DNA from 2 places in the Erwinia tasmaniensis Et1/99 genome. Region 1 is predicted to be linked to the other one. Evidence: predicted binding sites of a transcription regulator. Region 1 holds the regulator's gene; the other holds the start of a gene.
The links. Region 1 encodes LexA, which represses DNA repair genes until DNA is damaged. Its sites were predicted from a motif close to TNCTGTATGTACATACAGNA; they were not measured.
Positions count from the first base shown of each region.

Region 2: a site for LexA is predicted at 3,454-3,473, ahead of ETA_RS08630 (YebG family protein). Genes of this name have one in related genera too.

Region 1 covers NC_010694.1:3,476,128-3,483,911, forward strand. The annotation lists gene ETA_RS16690 (conjugal transfer protein TraF) at 1-443, opposite strand, end outside; gene zur (zinc uptake transcriptional repressor Zur) at 919-1,428, shown strand; gene ETA_RS16700 (CsbD family protein) at 1,514-1,723, opposite strand; gene lexA (transcriptional repressor LexA) at 2,122-2,730, opposite strand; gene ETA_RS16710 (diacylglycerol kinase) at 2,840-3,205, opposite strand; gene plsB (glycerol-3-phosphate 1-O-acyltransferase PlsB) at 3,334-5,757, shown strand; gene ubiA (4-hydroxybenzoate octaprenyltransferase) at 5,834-6,682, opposite strand; gene ubiC (chorismate lyase) at 6,702-7,226, opposite strand; gene psiE (phosphate-starvation-inducible protein PsiE) at 7,335-7,751, opposite strand.
Region 2 covers NC_010694.1:1,704,749-1,712,532, forward strand. The annotation lists gene zwf (glucose-6-phosphate dehydrogenase) at 530-2,005, shown strand; gene purT (formate-dependent phosphoribosylglycinamide formyltransferase) at 2,171-3,349, opposite strand; gene ETA_RS08630 (YebG family protein) at 3,489-3,788, shown strand; gene ETA_RS08635 (sugar phosphate isomerase/epimerase family protein) at 3,804-4,616, opposite strand; gene ETA_RS08640 (tellurite resistance TerB family protein) at 4,795-5,448, shown strand; gene ETA_RS08645 (S9 family peptidase) at 5,584-7,647, shown strand; gene exoX (exodeoxyribonuclease X) at 7,644-7,784, opposite strand, start outside.

The sequences.
Region 1 (7,784 bases):
ACCGTAACCGCGAGCGCAGCACCGGCCTGGCCCCAGGCCTTATCGCCACGGATATCACGCAGCCGGTTAGCGAGGTCGCCGCTGGCGGCGCGCAGACGAGGAATATCTGCAAAGGTGAAGTTATCCAGCATGCTTTTGTAACGATCGACGGTATCCGCAATGTCGTCGACCTTATCAACCAGTTTGTCTTTATCACTTATCTGCGCGCCAACCGCAGGCAGAATAATACTGATTTCGTCCTGCGGTTGTGATTTGGTCATGAGCGCCGGGTTAGCCAACACCGCAGAACCATAGGTAGAAGAAGCCACGCCAGTTCCACCCATTGCATCATTGCGGGCATCATAATAGTGACCGGCCGCCATCGCGCCCGGCGAAACAAATAAGAGAGCAGGTAACACTACTGGTGGTGAAAACCAAAATAATTTATTGAATTTGTTGATCATCTTATCTTAACCCACTTTAGAAATGAAAACGCGTATGCCAAATATGCACAAGGCTTTTAAGCCGTGATAATGGACATAAAGGCGACAATTCATTGCTGTGAATTAAGTGAATATGAGTGGGCTGATTAGTTCATTGTTCTTTTTAATAATCTGCTATAAAGCTTACCGTTAAGCTCCAGGTAACCTTTTTAGTGCCAATCATTTCCAGACCCTGTGTCAAGAAATATCAAGATAATCAGGGTATGTAAATACGTTTTGGCATATTAAATCAATGACACAACTTAAAATAGCACTAAGAAAAATCACATAACATCATTAAATTCAGTTGATTAAACCGCGATCTGCCGGAAAACATTTTCGGGTTGACCGTATTGCAAAACGGATCAGTTTGGCCCTGATGAATAGCAAACTCGGCGTTTTATGACAGGTGTGATAAAATAACATCCTGATTCTGGCCTGATGAGGAACTAGAAATATGACCAGCGCTGAAAAAATTCTGACGCAGGCGGAAATTATTTGTCAACAACGCAGCGTGCGCCTGACGCCCCAGCGTCTCGAGGTTCTGCGTCTGATGAGCCAACATAACGGGGCGATCAGCGCTTACGATTTGCTGGATTTATTGCGCGTTTCCGAGCCTCAGGCGAAGCCTCCCACCGTCTATCGCGCCCTGGACTTCCTGCTGGAGCAGGGCTTTATACATCGCGTAGAGTCGACCAACAGTTACGTGGTCTGCCATCACTTCGAGCAGCCTTCCCATACGTCGGCGATGCTAATATGCGATCGTTGTGGTCAGGTCACGGAACAACCTGCAGAGGGGGTGGAAGATATTCTGAAATCGCTGGCCCTCAAATCAGGTTTTACCCTGGGCCACAGCGTGATTGAAGCGCATGGTTTTTGCCGGCCGTGCGAAGAAATTGAAACCTGCACGCATCAGGGTGCCTGCCATCACGATCACAGCGTGCAGACGAAAAAACGCGGACGATAGGCGAAGTCTGACAGACTAAGACGCGAGCTGGAGGCACTCTCCTTGTGCCGCAATCGGGAGCTTTTTGCGCGTTAACAGCCGCTGGTTACCAGCGGTGGTCGTGACCGGATTCCCAGTCGCTTAGCTCTTTCTCGGCCCGATCCTTTTCATAGCCATAACGTTCCTGAATCTTGCCCACTAGCTGATCGCGCTTACCTTCAACGACCGTCAGGTCGTCATCGGTCAGTTTGCCCCATTGCTCTTTAACTTTACCTTTAAACTGCTTCCAGTTACCGCCGGCTTCGTGTTTATTCATAAAATGTATCCTCTACTCGGGGTTAAACAGCTTGTTAACTTCATCTTTCGGCTTTTAGGTAGATAATTATCTGGGAAAAAACCTGACACAGAGATAATTGTAGTAGAGGAATAGCGTTGCGATAGTAAACATACTCGGCGGCGGGGAAAGTAGCGGGAAAAAGAAATGAAAATCAATAAAATAGACAGAATTCAGCTTAAGTAATGAAATGTGTCAATAGGACTAACCGGCTTCCGTTACATCACTACGTCACCGGCCTTGTCATAGCATCATAACGGCAGCTGGGATGGATATGTTGAGCAGGGCCTTGCCGCAACGCGAAATCTATTGGGCCCGTTTTGCGTATTCAGTGAGCACGCGCTGCGGGCGCAACGCGCATTATTCGTTCGTATCGATATTTACAGCCAGTTGCCGTTACGGATAACGCCGACTGCAAGCCCCTCAATGGTCAGGGTCTGCTGACGCAGGTCGACGACGATTGGCTGAAAATCAGGATTTTCCGGCAGTAACTCTACCATATTGCCATTCTTTTTTAGTCGCTTAACCGTGACTTCATCATCAATACGCGCGACGACAACCTGACCGTTACGCACATCTTCTGTTTTGTGCACCGCCAGCAGGTCTCCATCCATAATACCGATGTTTTTCATTGACATACCGCTAACGCGCAGCAGAAAATCCGCGCCGGGCTTAAACAAACCGGGATCGACCTGGTAGTGTCCTTCGATATGTTGTTCTGCAAGCAGCGGCTCACCTGCCGCTACGCGGCCGATTAACGGAAGCCCACTCTCGTCTTCCATCATCAGGCGAATGCCGCGTGATGCACCGGACACAATCTCAATCACGCCTTTACGCGCCAGCGCCTTAAGGTGCTCTTCAGCCGCATTCGGGGAACGGAAACCGAGCTGCGCGGCAATCTCTGCCCGTGTTGGGGGCATACCGGTTTGATTAATGTGGTCGCGAATCAGGTCATAAACCTGCTGCTGCCTTGCCGTTAGTGCTTTCATCCCGCCCCCTGGTTGTTTATACAGTCGACTGTGAGTATATACAGGTATTTCTATATTGAAAACCTAAAGTTGGACGAAATTCAGGTTGTTGTAATTTATGAGTCCCTCATCACGAATGGGGCACCAGCAGCATGATCCAGACAAATACCGCCAGCAGAATGCTCAACAACACGGCGGCAGAACCCATATCTTTTGCCCGTCCAGCAAGGGGATGAATTTCGCTGCCAATACGGTCAACAACCGCTTCGATGGCGCTGTTCAGAATTTCGACGATGATAACCATCACTACAGTACCAATCAGCAGTACGCGAGTCACCGCGTCAACATCAAGCAAAGCGGCAATAAAAATGGCGATCGTCACCGCTACGGTTTCCTGACGAAAGGCCGCTTCATGTCGCCATGCGGCGCGCAAACCTTTCCACGAATATCCAGCGGCCTTGATAATTCGCGTCAATCCGGTGGCATTATTTGCCATAATGGCGAAGTCCCTTAAAAAGTTTAATGTCAATGGCGGGGTGTAGCGGGTTTCGTAACATCACAGATTCCGCAGATGCTTTCTGGTATGCTTGCATCGCTTTGCTAACAAGAGGCTTCATATTATCTATGTCAGGTTGGCGTAATTTATATTATAACTTATTGAATTTACCGGTTAAATTACTGGTAAAAAGTAAAGCAATTCCGGCAGAACCGGTTGCTGAACTTGGGCTTGATACGTCGCGCCCTATTATGTATGTACTGCCTTATGATTCAAAGGCCGATCTTCTTGCGCTGCGCGAGCAGTGCCGCAAACAGGACCTGCCCGATCCGCTGGAACCGCTGGAGATCGACGGCAATCTGTTGCCACGTCACGTCTTTATCCATGATGGCCCACGCGTGTTTCCCTATTTTGTTCCGAATCTGGAGTCGGTTAAGCTGTTCCATGACTACCTGGATCTGCACCGCAACAATCCGGATCTTGATGTCCAGATGGTGCCGGTCTCGGTCATGTTTGGACGTGCTCCAGGCCGCGAAGTTCAGGGCGACGAGCAGCCGCATCTGCGCGTGCTGAACGGCATCCAAAAATTCTTTGCCGTGCTGTGGTTAGGTCGTGACAGCTTCGTGCGTTTTTCACCAATGGTGTCGCTACGCCACATGGCAACAGAACACGGCACCGACAAAACTATTGCCCAGAAGCTGGCTCGCGTGGCGCGCATGCACTTTGCCCGTCAGCGCCTGGCGGCGGTCGGGCCGCGTCTGCCGGTACGTCAGGATCTGTTCAATAAGCTGTTACAGTCGAAGGCCATCGCGAAAGCGGTAGAGGACGAGGCGCGCAGCAAGAAAATTTCCCACGAAAAAGCGCAGCAGAATGCGATTGAGCTGATGGAGGAAGTCGCTGCCGATTTCTCTTACGAAGCGATTCGCCTGACCGATCGCATCATGGGTTGGACCTGGAGCAAACTCTACCAGGGGATCAACGTTAACGGCGGTGAGCGCGTGCGTCAGCTGGCACAGGACGGTCACGAAATTGTTTACGTGCCCTGTCACCGCAGTCACATGGATTACCTGCTGCTCTCTTACGTGCTCTATCATCAGGGCCTGGTACCGCCGCATATTGCCGCCGGGATTAACCTGAACTTTTGGCCTGCCGGGCCGATCTTCCGTCGCCTCGGCGCGTTCTTTATTCGCCGCACTTTTAAGGGTAACAAACTCTATTCGACGGTGTTCCGGGAATATCTCGGCGAGCTGTTCACCCGTGGTTATTCTGTTGAATACTTTGTTGAAGGTGGGCGTTCACGTACCGGCCGCCTGCTGGAGCCGAAAACCGGCACCCTGTCGATGACCATTCAGGCGATGCTGCGCGGCGGCAATCGCCCTATCACCCTGGTGCCGATCTATATCGGTTACGAGCACGTGATGGAGGTCGGAACCTACGCCAAAGAGCTGCGCGGAGCGACCAAAGAAAAAGAAGGCTTTATGTCGATGGTACGCGGGCTACGTAAGCTGCGTAACCTCGGCCAGGGGTATGTTAACTTTGGAGAACCGCTCCCGCTGGTCAACTACCTTAACCAGCAGGTGCCGGAGTGGCGTGAGGCCATCGACCCGATCGAATCCCAACGTCCGGCATGGCTAACCCCGGCGGTTAACGATATTGCACAGCAGGTGATGGTGCGCATTAATAACGCCGGGGCGGCAAATGCCATGAACCTGTGTGTTACCGCGCTGCTGGCCTCACGCCAGCGCTCCATGACGCGCGAAAAGCTTATCGAGCAGCTTGACTGCTACGTACAGCTGCTGCGCAACGTACCTTACTCATCCGACGCTACGGTGCCAGACATGACGCCAGAGGCGCTGCTGGAACACGCGCTCGGCATGAATAAGTTTGAGCTGGAGCAGGACAGCATCGGTGAGATCGTTATCCTGCCGCGCGAGCAGGCGGTGCTGATGACCTATTACCGCAATAATATTCACCATATGCTGGTGATGCCATCGCTGATCGCCGCCATTCTGACGCAGCACCGCGAGGTGAGCCGTAGCGAACTGCTGCGCCAGGTCAGCGTGATTTATCCTATGCTCAAGAGCGAGCTGTTCCTGCGCTGGGAGGAGCACGAGCTGCCTGACTTGCTGGACGCGCTGGTTGCCGAGATGGCTCGCCAGGGGCTATTGATAGCGGAAGAGAAGAGCCTGCACCTGAGCGCCGGACGTTTCCACACTCTGCAACTGCTGGCCGCAGGCGTGCGGGAGACCCTACAGCGGTACGCCATTACCTTCTCGATCCTCACTGCCAACCCAACGATTAACCGTGGCACGCTAGAGAAAGAGAGCCGAACCATGGCCCAGCGCCTGTCGGTGCTGCACGGCATTAACGCCCCTGAGTTTTTCGACAAAGCGGTATTTACCTCTCTGGCGCTGACCCTGCGTGATGAAGGCTATATCAGCGATTCTGACGATGCGCAGGTTGAGCGTACCGGCCAGGTTTATCAGCTGCTGGCCGATCTGGTGACCCAGGATGTGAGAATGACTATCGAGAGTGCCGTCGGGCACGAGTGATGGAATACGACGGTCGGGTCGGGCAGACGGTCCGACCCGATATATCAGAGCCGATGGTTTTCCATCGGCTTTTTTTTCACCAGATACCCAGCGCCACGCCAATAAACAGCACCAGACCTACCCAGTTGTTATTAAGAAATGCCTTAAAGCACAGCTCGCGCTGACGCTGGGCTATCAGCTTCTGCTGATAAATAAACAACGCCCCCGCCGCCAGGATCGTGACGTAAAAAATGCCGTTCAGCGCCAGCTGCCGACCAACCCAAGCCAGCAGGATCATTGTCGCCAGCTGCAGCAGGCCAATAATCAGCTTGTCATAACGCCCAAACAGGATCGCCGTCGATTTCACGCCGATTTTCAGATCGTCGTCGCGGTCAACCATCGCATATTGCGTGTCGTAAGCCACCGTCCAACATATGTTTGCCAGGAACAGCAGCCAGCAGGTTAGCGGCACGCTTTCACTGACCGCCGCCCATGCCATCGGGATCGCCCAGCCAAACGCCGCGCCAAGCACCACCTGAGGCAGATGGGTGTAGCGCTTCATAAACGGATACATCCAGGCCAGGCCCAGCCCGCCCAGCGACAGCCAGAGGGTCATGCTGTTCATCGTCAGAACCAGCATAAAAGAGATGAGTACCAGACCGGCAAACAGCAGCTTCGCCTCGCGTGTTGACACCGCGCCGCTCGGCAACGGTCGCGCGCGGGTGCGCTTAACATGGCCGTCGATTTTGCGGTCGGCGAAATCATTCACCACACAGCCCGCCGCGCGCATAAAGAACACGCCCAGCACGAAGACCAGCAGCACCTTAAGCGGTGGAACCTGCATCCCAGCCAGCCACAGCGCCCACAGCGTGGGCCATAGCAGCAGCAGTGAACCAATCGGTTTATCAATACGCATCAGACGGCAGTAAGCCGAGAGTTTGCTCATTTGCTGAATTTTTTCCACGCTACGTGTTCTCTTTTGCCAGGCTTCCATACAGCGGGGAAGCGGGTAAAAACAGTTCGGTTAACAACAGCGGTTTTCCCGCCAGGCGTAAACGCGAACGTCGCGCCCACAGACCTGCGCTCTGACCAACGTCGATAAAATCACGGGTTAACGATGAGGAGGCAAACAGATAGCGCCCCAGCGGGACGCTGCCCAACTGCCGCAACTTCTGCTCTGGCCCAACCAGCGTTGACTCTGGCACCAGCGTACGCGCCACCAGCCACGGTATGCCATCGGCACAGAGTTCAATTTCACGCAGCCAGTATTGTTTCTCTGGCGGCAGCAGAGCAGCCTCTGCCGCTATTTCCTCTGGGCTGATGAACGCCTCACGTAACAGATTCACCGTGACCTTCTGACAGTGGGCTTCAAAACGCCGGGTCATAGAGTCCGCTTCCAGCAGCCAGTCAAGCAGAGAGGCGGTAAGCAGGGGTGAAGGTTCGGGGAGCCATTCGATCGCGCTTAAAAGCGGCAGCGCGTTCTCCGTCATTGCACTTCTCCGTAAAACTTTCGGTGCGCCAGTGTAACGCAGACCCCGTCGGCAATCCTATCGGTGCGCGACAACATTTTGCCACGTACGGGAGAGTCGTCGGTTGAATTATTCACGCTTCAGGCGGTTGGTGTTCGCCAGCCACAGGGTGACGACCAGAATCAGGATGGCGATGGAGTAGGCGAGAGTATCAAACGGGTTTTCATGGTCGACGATAATCAGGCGAATAATCGCGGTTATACCGATATAGATAAAGTAGCGCAGTGGGAAGTGATAGCCAGACTGGAAGTATTTGATGATTAGAGCAATAAACTCGAAGTAGAGAAAATAGATGACGATGCCATCGATCAGCAGATACGACGAGGTTTGCTCCCCGGTATTGAGCAACACATTGCCAAGATGCAAAGTCTCTTTGCCAAGGAAAATAATCAGAATACAGGCAAGTACAATCAGACCAGCGTTTAACACCATTTGTAGGAAAAAGGCTAAATGAATGGCAGGAGTTTTGCGCACGGGGGAAGTCATGTTACACCTCAAAAGTCATTGTTATCTGTCGGG
Region 2 (7,784 bases), 1.8 Mb from region 1:
CACGCAAGAGGGAGGCGGGCACAGCTGCCATCATTTGTACGCGCCAACCCGGCCGCGGTGAGAAGCGGCGAGAGCGATCCGGGGGGACATTTCAGACTCATTCCGTCCGCCTGACGCTTAAATATGCTGAATAAATCCGATTTCTATAGTTTTTCGTGATATTTTTCAATGACATGATTACTCATACATTTCGTCGATTGCAGTCGAAGGAGAAATCAATGTCGTTTTGTAGAGAATAGAGCGGCAGCCTGTATGCAATAGTTGCGATAAAGCAGAGAAAATCCTGTTTTTGACTAAGGTTTTATCTGTGTCGTGTTGAGTGGGTTCGCCCGCCATCCGTAATAAGATAAATCAGGTATGAACTGGGGTGCCAATAAATTGAGTGCTGATGGATACATTGTGCCAAGCCTGCGTCACCAGGTTTACGTAGGCGGGGCAAATCAGTACATTGTACAGAAGCAAATAACAATTAGAGTCTGTCCAACGATGGAATTCCAGGACAGGCTCATCCTGCAACGAGGAGAATGAAATGGCGGTTACACAAACAGCCCAGGCTTGCGATCTGGTTATTTTCGGTGCCAAAGGCGATCTTGCACGCCGCAAACTGTTGCCCTCACTGTATCAGTTAGAAAAAGCCGGTCAGATCCATGAAGATTCACGCATCATTGGCGTTGGCCGTGCGGATTGGGATAAAAACGCCTACACCAAGGTCGTGCGTGAAGCGCTGGAAACCTTTATGAAGGAAAAAATCGATGAAGCGCTGTGGGATAAACTCAGCAGCCGGCTCGATTTTTGTAATCTGGACGTGACTGACAGCAGTCATTTCCCTCGACTGGGCAAAATGCTCGATCAGAAAAAACGTGTCACCATCAACTATTTTGCCATGCCGCCAAGCACCTTTGGTGCCATCTGCCAGGGGCTGGGTCAGGCTAAACTTAACGCCAAACCCGCGCGCGTGGTGATGGAAAAACCGCTGGGCACCTCTCTGGCCACCTCGCAAGAAATCAATAATCAGGTAGGCGAGTACTTCGACGAGAGCCAGGTCTTCCGTATCGACCACTATCTTGGTAAGGAGACCGTGCTTAACCTGCTGGCGCTGCGTTTTGCTAACTCGCTGTTTGCTGCAAACTGGGATAACCGCACCATTGACCACGTCCAGATCACCGTGGCGGAAGAGGTCGGTATTGAAGGTCGCTGGGGCTACTTTGACAAAGCGGGCCAGATGCGCGACATGATCCAGAACCACCTGTTGCAGGTGCTCACTATGATTGCGATGTCGCCTCCGGCAGACCTGTCCGCAGATCGTATCCGTGATGAAAAGGTTAAAGTGCTGCGTTCCCTGCGCCGCATCGACCATACCAACGTGCGTGAAAAAACCGTGCGCGGCCAGTACACCTCTGGTTTTGTGCAGGGGAAAAAAGTCCCTGGCTATCTGGAAGAAGAGGGCGCAGACAAATCGAGCAGTACCGAGACCTTCGTTTCTATTCGGGTTGATATCGACGACTGGCGTTGGGCAGGCGTACCGTTCTATCTGCGCACCGGCAAGCGTTTGCCGTCTAAATGTTCAGAAGTCGTGGTGTATTTCAAAAATCCGGCGCTCAACCTGTTCAAAGATAGCTGGCAGGAGCTGCCGCAAAACAAATTGACCATTCGTCTGCAGCCGGATGAAGGCGTGGATATCCAGATCCTCAACAAGGTGCCGGGGCTGGATCATAAACACAACCTGCAAACAACCAAACTGGATCTGAGCTTCTCCGAGACCTTTAACCAGTCTCATTTGGCCGATGCCTACGAGCGCCTGCTGCTGGAAAGCATGCGCGGTATTCAGGCCCTGTTTGTCCGCCGTGATGAGGTTGAAGAGGCCTGGAAGTGGGTTGACTCTATCATGGACGCCTGGTCTGCTGACAAAGAAGCGCCGAAGCCTTATCAGGCGGGGACCTGGGGGCCGGTAGCCTCAGTCGCGATGATCACCCGTGACGGCCGTTCATGGAATGAATTCGAGTAGGATCGCCGTATAACACAGCCCGCTTCGGTGGGCTTTTTTTTGATTTAAAATCAATAACTTCAGCGTATCAATCCGGACTGGAACGATAAGCGACAAACGCGAGAAATGGCCGAAGATGGGGTAGTTCAGGGACGAATGTGATCCGCCCCTGAGTGTTCTGGGCGATTAGCCAGACACTTTGACGCCGTTGGCAGCCGAGACGGCACGCTGCACCGCCTCGTCAATATCAAGGCCGGTTGCCAGCGCCACGCCTAAACGCCGCTTGCCCTGAATGTGTGGTTTACCAAACAGACGAAGCTGAAGACCCGCTCCCACGGCCGCCGAGAGGTTGGCATACTGCACGTTATCACTGTCCAGCTCTGGCAGGATCACAGCGGATGCCGCCGGGCCATACTGACGGATAGCGCCAACCGGCAGGCCGAGGAAAGCACGCACATGCAGCGCAAACTCAGAAACGTCCTGTGAAATCAGGGTGACCATGCCGGTATCGTGTGGTCGCGGTGAGACTTCGCTGAACACCACCTCATCACCACAGACAAACAGCTCTACGCCAAACAGCCCGTGGCCGCCGAGAGCCGTCACCACCTTTTCAGCGACCTGGCGGGCACGTTGCAGGGCCAGCTCGCTCATGTGCTGTGGCTGCCAGGATTCGCGATAATCTCCATCCTCCTGGCGATGGCCGATAGGCGCACAGAAATGAATGCCGTCCACCGCGCTGATGGTGAGCAGGGTTATTTCGAAATCAAATTTCACTACGCCTTCAACAATCACACGGCCAGCGCCCGCACGGCCACCCTGTTGAGCATATTCCCAGGCTGCCATCAGCTGTGAGGCTTCACGAATAAAGCTCTGGCCTTTGCCGGAAGAGCTCATGACCGGCTTGACGATGCACGGGAAGCCAATAGCTTCTGCGGCCGCCTGGAATGCGTCATAGCCGTCGGCGAATCGGTAGTCGGACGTAGGCACCCATAACTCTTCTGCCGCAAGGCGACGAATGCCTTCACGATCCATGGTCAGCTTGGCTGCGCGGGCGGTGGGAACCACATGCTGGCCCTGCTTCTCCAGTTCAACCAGCATATCAGTGGCGATGGCTTCAATTTCGGGTACAACGAAGTCCGGCTTCTCATCGGCTATCAGCGCTGCCAGGGCCGCACCGTCCAGCATATCAATAACATGACTGCGATGAGCAACCTGCATAGCGGGGGCATCGGCGTAGCGATCTACTGCAATCACCTCGACGCCTAAACGCTGGCACTCCAGCGCAACTTCTTTGCCCAGTTCACCCGATCCTAACAGCATGACGCGCGTCGCATTCGGACGCAGAGCGGTTCCAACAGTTGTCATAATCGCTACCTGAATAGATTGAAAAAAATCCGGCGCATTATAAACGAAAACGTTTGCGTATTCACCTGCAATACCGGGGTTGAGGCAAAAAGGCATCGCTGCTATACTGTATAAAAACACAGGTAAAAGAGGCATCATCATGGCTGTTGAAATCAAATACGTTGTCGTCAGAAAAGGTGAAGAAAAAATGACATTTGCCAGCAAAAAAGAGGCGGACGCCTTTGATAAAATGCTCGATATGGCCGAAGTGCTTTCCGGCTGGCTGGCTACCAGCCCGCTGGCAATGGATGAGCAGCAGAACGAGGCGCTGGGGCTGTTTATGGCGGAAAATAAGGACACTTTACAGCAGGTCCTGCGCACCGGCAGGCTGCCTGAAGAAAATGCCAGCGGGGAAAACGCCGACGCGGCCGAGAGCAAGCTGCGGGCGGTAGCGGGCTAAATTCCCGGCGCTTTGCTACATCATTTTGCGTAGTGCGGCCATGGCGGCTTTCGCCGTGAGATAAGGATCGGCCCCATGTCGCCGATCGTTAAACACTTCAAGCCCTATTGGCCCCCGGTATGCAATATCCTCCAGATGGTGTAACAGCGCCTCCAGCGGGTAATTGCCTTCTCCCGGCAGCAGGCGCTCATGACGGGCTACGTCTTTCAGCTGTTGCTCTTGCGGCTGGAAGTCCAGGTCCGAGAGCTGAACTAAAAATATCTTTTCTGCCGGGATGCCTTTCAGGTCTGCCAGCGTTCTTTGCCGAACGAAAATATGAAACGCGTCAACCACCAACCCCAGGTTTGGCGCATCAATGCGTTTTATCAGCCGCCATGCGGCGGCAGTGTCATTAATATGCTGGCTCCATGCCATCGCCTCATAGGCTATGCGCAGATTATGCTGCGCCGCCTGCTGTACCAGCCAGCGTAAATCCTCTTCTATTCTCTCTTGGCAACACAGGGGATGGGTTGATGCGGGAACCAGCAATGTTGTGGCTCCCAGCTGCCGTGCCGTTGAGATCATCTCCAGCGCCTGATCACGTTTATTCTCGCGCTGGTCGTCCGGCGCACCATCAAAATCCATCAACACCTGATAATCCGTCAGCGCCAGCGTCAGCCGTGAACAGAGATGAGCAAGGCTGGCCGCGCCGCCGGGGGCGGCCTCCACATCCTGCTGCCACAGCTCCACCTGCTGAAAACCTGCCGCGGCGGCCGCCTGCAATTTCTGTTCGCTACTGCCGCCCAGTAGAATGGTATTGATAAATAATGGGTTGTCCGAAAGAGACATTGCCGTTTTCCTTATTTGTTCTGCCTGCCTTCAATGTAGAAGCCAATAACGTGCTGCGCAAACGGCCCTGAAGAGGGTTCAAGCCGATGGGCTGAAAATTTTAGCGCCTTTTCACCCTTTGACATTTCCTGACGTGGCGTACCTTATTGTGGTGTTTTGAGCAAACGGAGAACGTTCTATGAGCAGCTGGTTCCAACAAATCCAGACCCTGTTAGGCCAATCGGGAAAATCCACTTCCGGCGGTGAAGGGTTAAGCAAAATGCTGGCGCCGGGCGCATTGGGAGGACTCGCAGGGCTTTTGGTCGCCAGCAAATCATCGCGCAAACTGCTGGCCAAATACGGCACAAATGCGCTGATCATCGGCGGAGGCGCCGTGGCGGGCAGCGTATTATGGAACAAATACAAGCAGCGCGTCAGGGAAACCCATCAGCAAAGCCCGCAGTTTGGTGAGCAAAGCACCCCGGTAGATCGCCGTGCTGAACGTCTGATTGAGGCGCTGGTGTTTGCCGCTAAAAGCGACGGGCATATTGATCATGACGAACGCCGCGCAATTGATGAGCATATCCTTCAATCCGGGCTGGGCACGCAGGCTGAACAGCTGGTTCAGCGTGCCATAGCCCAGCCGCTGGATCCGCACAGGCTTGCCGCGGATGTCAAAAACGAGGAAGAGGCGCTGGAAGTCTATTTTCTAAGTAACCTGGTGATTGACGTGGATCACTTCATGGAACGTAGCTATCTACAGGCGCTGGGTGATGCGTTGAAGATCCCGCAGGATGTACGCGAATCGATCGAACGGGATATCCGCAGTGAAAAGCAAAAGCTAACCGTCTGACGGAAAGGGTGGGCGATATCGCCAGCGCCCACCGATCCTTCACCCGCGATTTCGGCGGATCCTCATCAGATTTTCTTGGCAATCAGCTGGCTTGATGCCAACCTTATGTATTCACACATCAACTGCGAACCTGAAATGACTCCACCAAAAGCAAATAAAATACCTCATGTGATGAGCTTGCACGGTGAAACGCGCACCGATGATTATTACTGGCTGCGTGACGATCGGCGTGAAGATCCCGGTGTGCTGGCGCATTTACGTGCTGAAAACGATTTTTGTCAGCAGCAGCTTGAACCACAACAGGCGCTTCAGGCGCAGCTGTTGAAAGAAATGATCGAGCGTATCCCCGCGCGTGACCAGTCGGTTCCCTACGTGAAAAACGACTACCGCTATCTGAGCCGCTATGAAGAGGGCAACGAATATACCCTTTATACCCGTCAGCCGGCGGAGACCAGTACGCCGGACGTCTGGGATACCTTGCTGGATGGCAACCAGCGCGCCTCTGATAGCGAATTTTACACGCTCGGCGGCGTGGCCATCAGTCCGGATAATCAGACGATGGCGGTGGCAGAAGACTTTTTGTCACGCAGGGTATACGCCATTCGTCTGCGTAATTTAGACAGCGGCGAGTGGTATCCGGAGGTGCTTGAAGGCGTATCTTCGGGCATGGCGTGGGCGGGCGATTCGCGGACGCTCTATTACGTGTTGAAGGATACTCAGACGCTGCTGCCATACCAGGTCTGGCGGCATACGCTCGGCACACCACAACAGCAGGACCAGCTGGTTTATGAAGAGCAGGACGATGCGTTTTATGTCGGCCTCGATAAAACCACCTCCGAACAGTTTGTTGCCATCGTGCTGGGAAGCAGCACAACCACGGAGATTATGCTGCTGGATGCGCAACAGCCCAATGCACAGCCACAGCCGTTTTGCGCACGTCGTAAAGATCATGAGTACAGCGTCGATCACTATCAGGGCCATTTCTATATTCGCTCCAATCGCGACGGGAAAAACTTCGCTTTGTACCGCAGCGCAGAGGCCGATGAACAGCAGTGGCAGACGGTGATCCCGACACGTGACGACATCGTGCTGGAAGGGTTTTCCCTGTTCCGCGACTGGCTGGTGGTTGAAGAGCGCCAGGGCGGATTGACCAGGCTGCGCCAGATCCACCGGCAGAACGGCCAAAGCCGCGCCATTGCCTTTGACGACCCGGCTTATGTCACCTGGATAGGTTATAACCCCAGCCCGGAAAGCAGTAAGCTACGCTATGGCTATTCGTCAATGACCACTCCCGACACGCTGTATGAACTGGACCTTGACAGCGGCGAGCGGCAGATCTTGAAACAGACTGAGGTGAAGGGCTTCGACGCATCTCTTTACCGCAGTGAGCGCCACTGGCTGACCATGCGTGACGGTGTTGAAGTGCCGGTATCTCTGGTGTATCGCCTTGACTGCTATCAGCCGGGAAGCAACCCTCTGCTGGTTTACGGGTACGGCTCTTACGGCAGCAGTATGGATGCCGACTTCAGCGCCAGCCGCCTCAGCCTGCTTGACCGTGGGTTTGTTTATGCTCTGACCCATATTCGTGGTGGCGGAGAAATGGGACAGCAGTGGTACGACGACGGCCGTCTGTTGAACAAGATGAACAGTTTCCATGATTTCATTGATATCACCGATGAACTGGTGGCGAGAAAATACGGCGACGCACAAAAAGTTTATGCAATGGGCGGTAGCGCCGGTGGGCTGCTGATGGGGGCCGTGATCAATATGGTGCCTGACCGCTTCCACGGGGTCGTGGCGCAGGTGCCTTTTGTGGATGTGCTCACCACCATGCTGGACGAGTCCATACCCCTTACCACCGGAGAATATGACGAATGGGGAAATCCAGCGGAAGAACACTATTATGGCTACATCCGTCGTTACAGCCCGTACGACAACGTGGTGGCGCAGTCCTATCCGCACCTGCTGGTCACAGCCGGGCTACATGATTCCCAGGTACAGTACTGGGAGCCGGCAAAATGGGTGGCGAAGCTGCGCGAGCTCAAGACCGGAGACCATTTGCTGCTGCTGCACACCGATATGGACTCTGGTCACGGCGGTAAATCCGGTCGCTTCAAGGCTTATGAAGGCTTAGTGATGGAATACGCCTTTCTGATTGCGCTGTCGACGGGGCTGCTGGGGCGTCCGACGGCGGCTTAATCGGATTCGCTTAGCGCCCGCTCTATCGCGCTGCGCAGGTCAGGCTTTAAATCCGGGATTTTTTTCAGCATCCACTGTAAATAGCCCGGATCTTTTTTCGCAACGTCGTCAACTTTTTGACCACGATACTTGCCAAA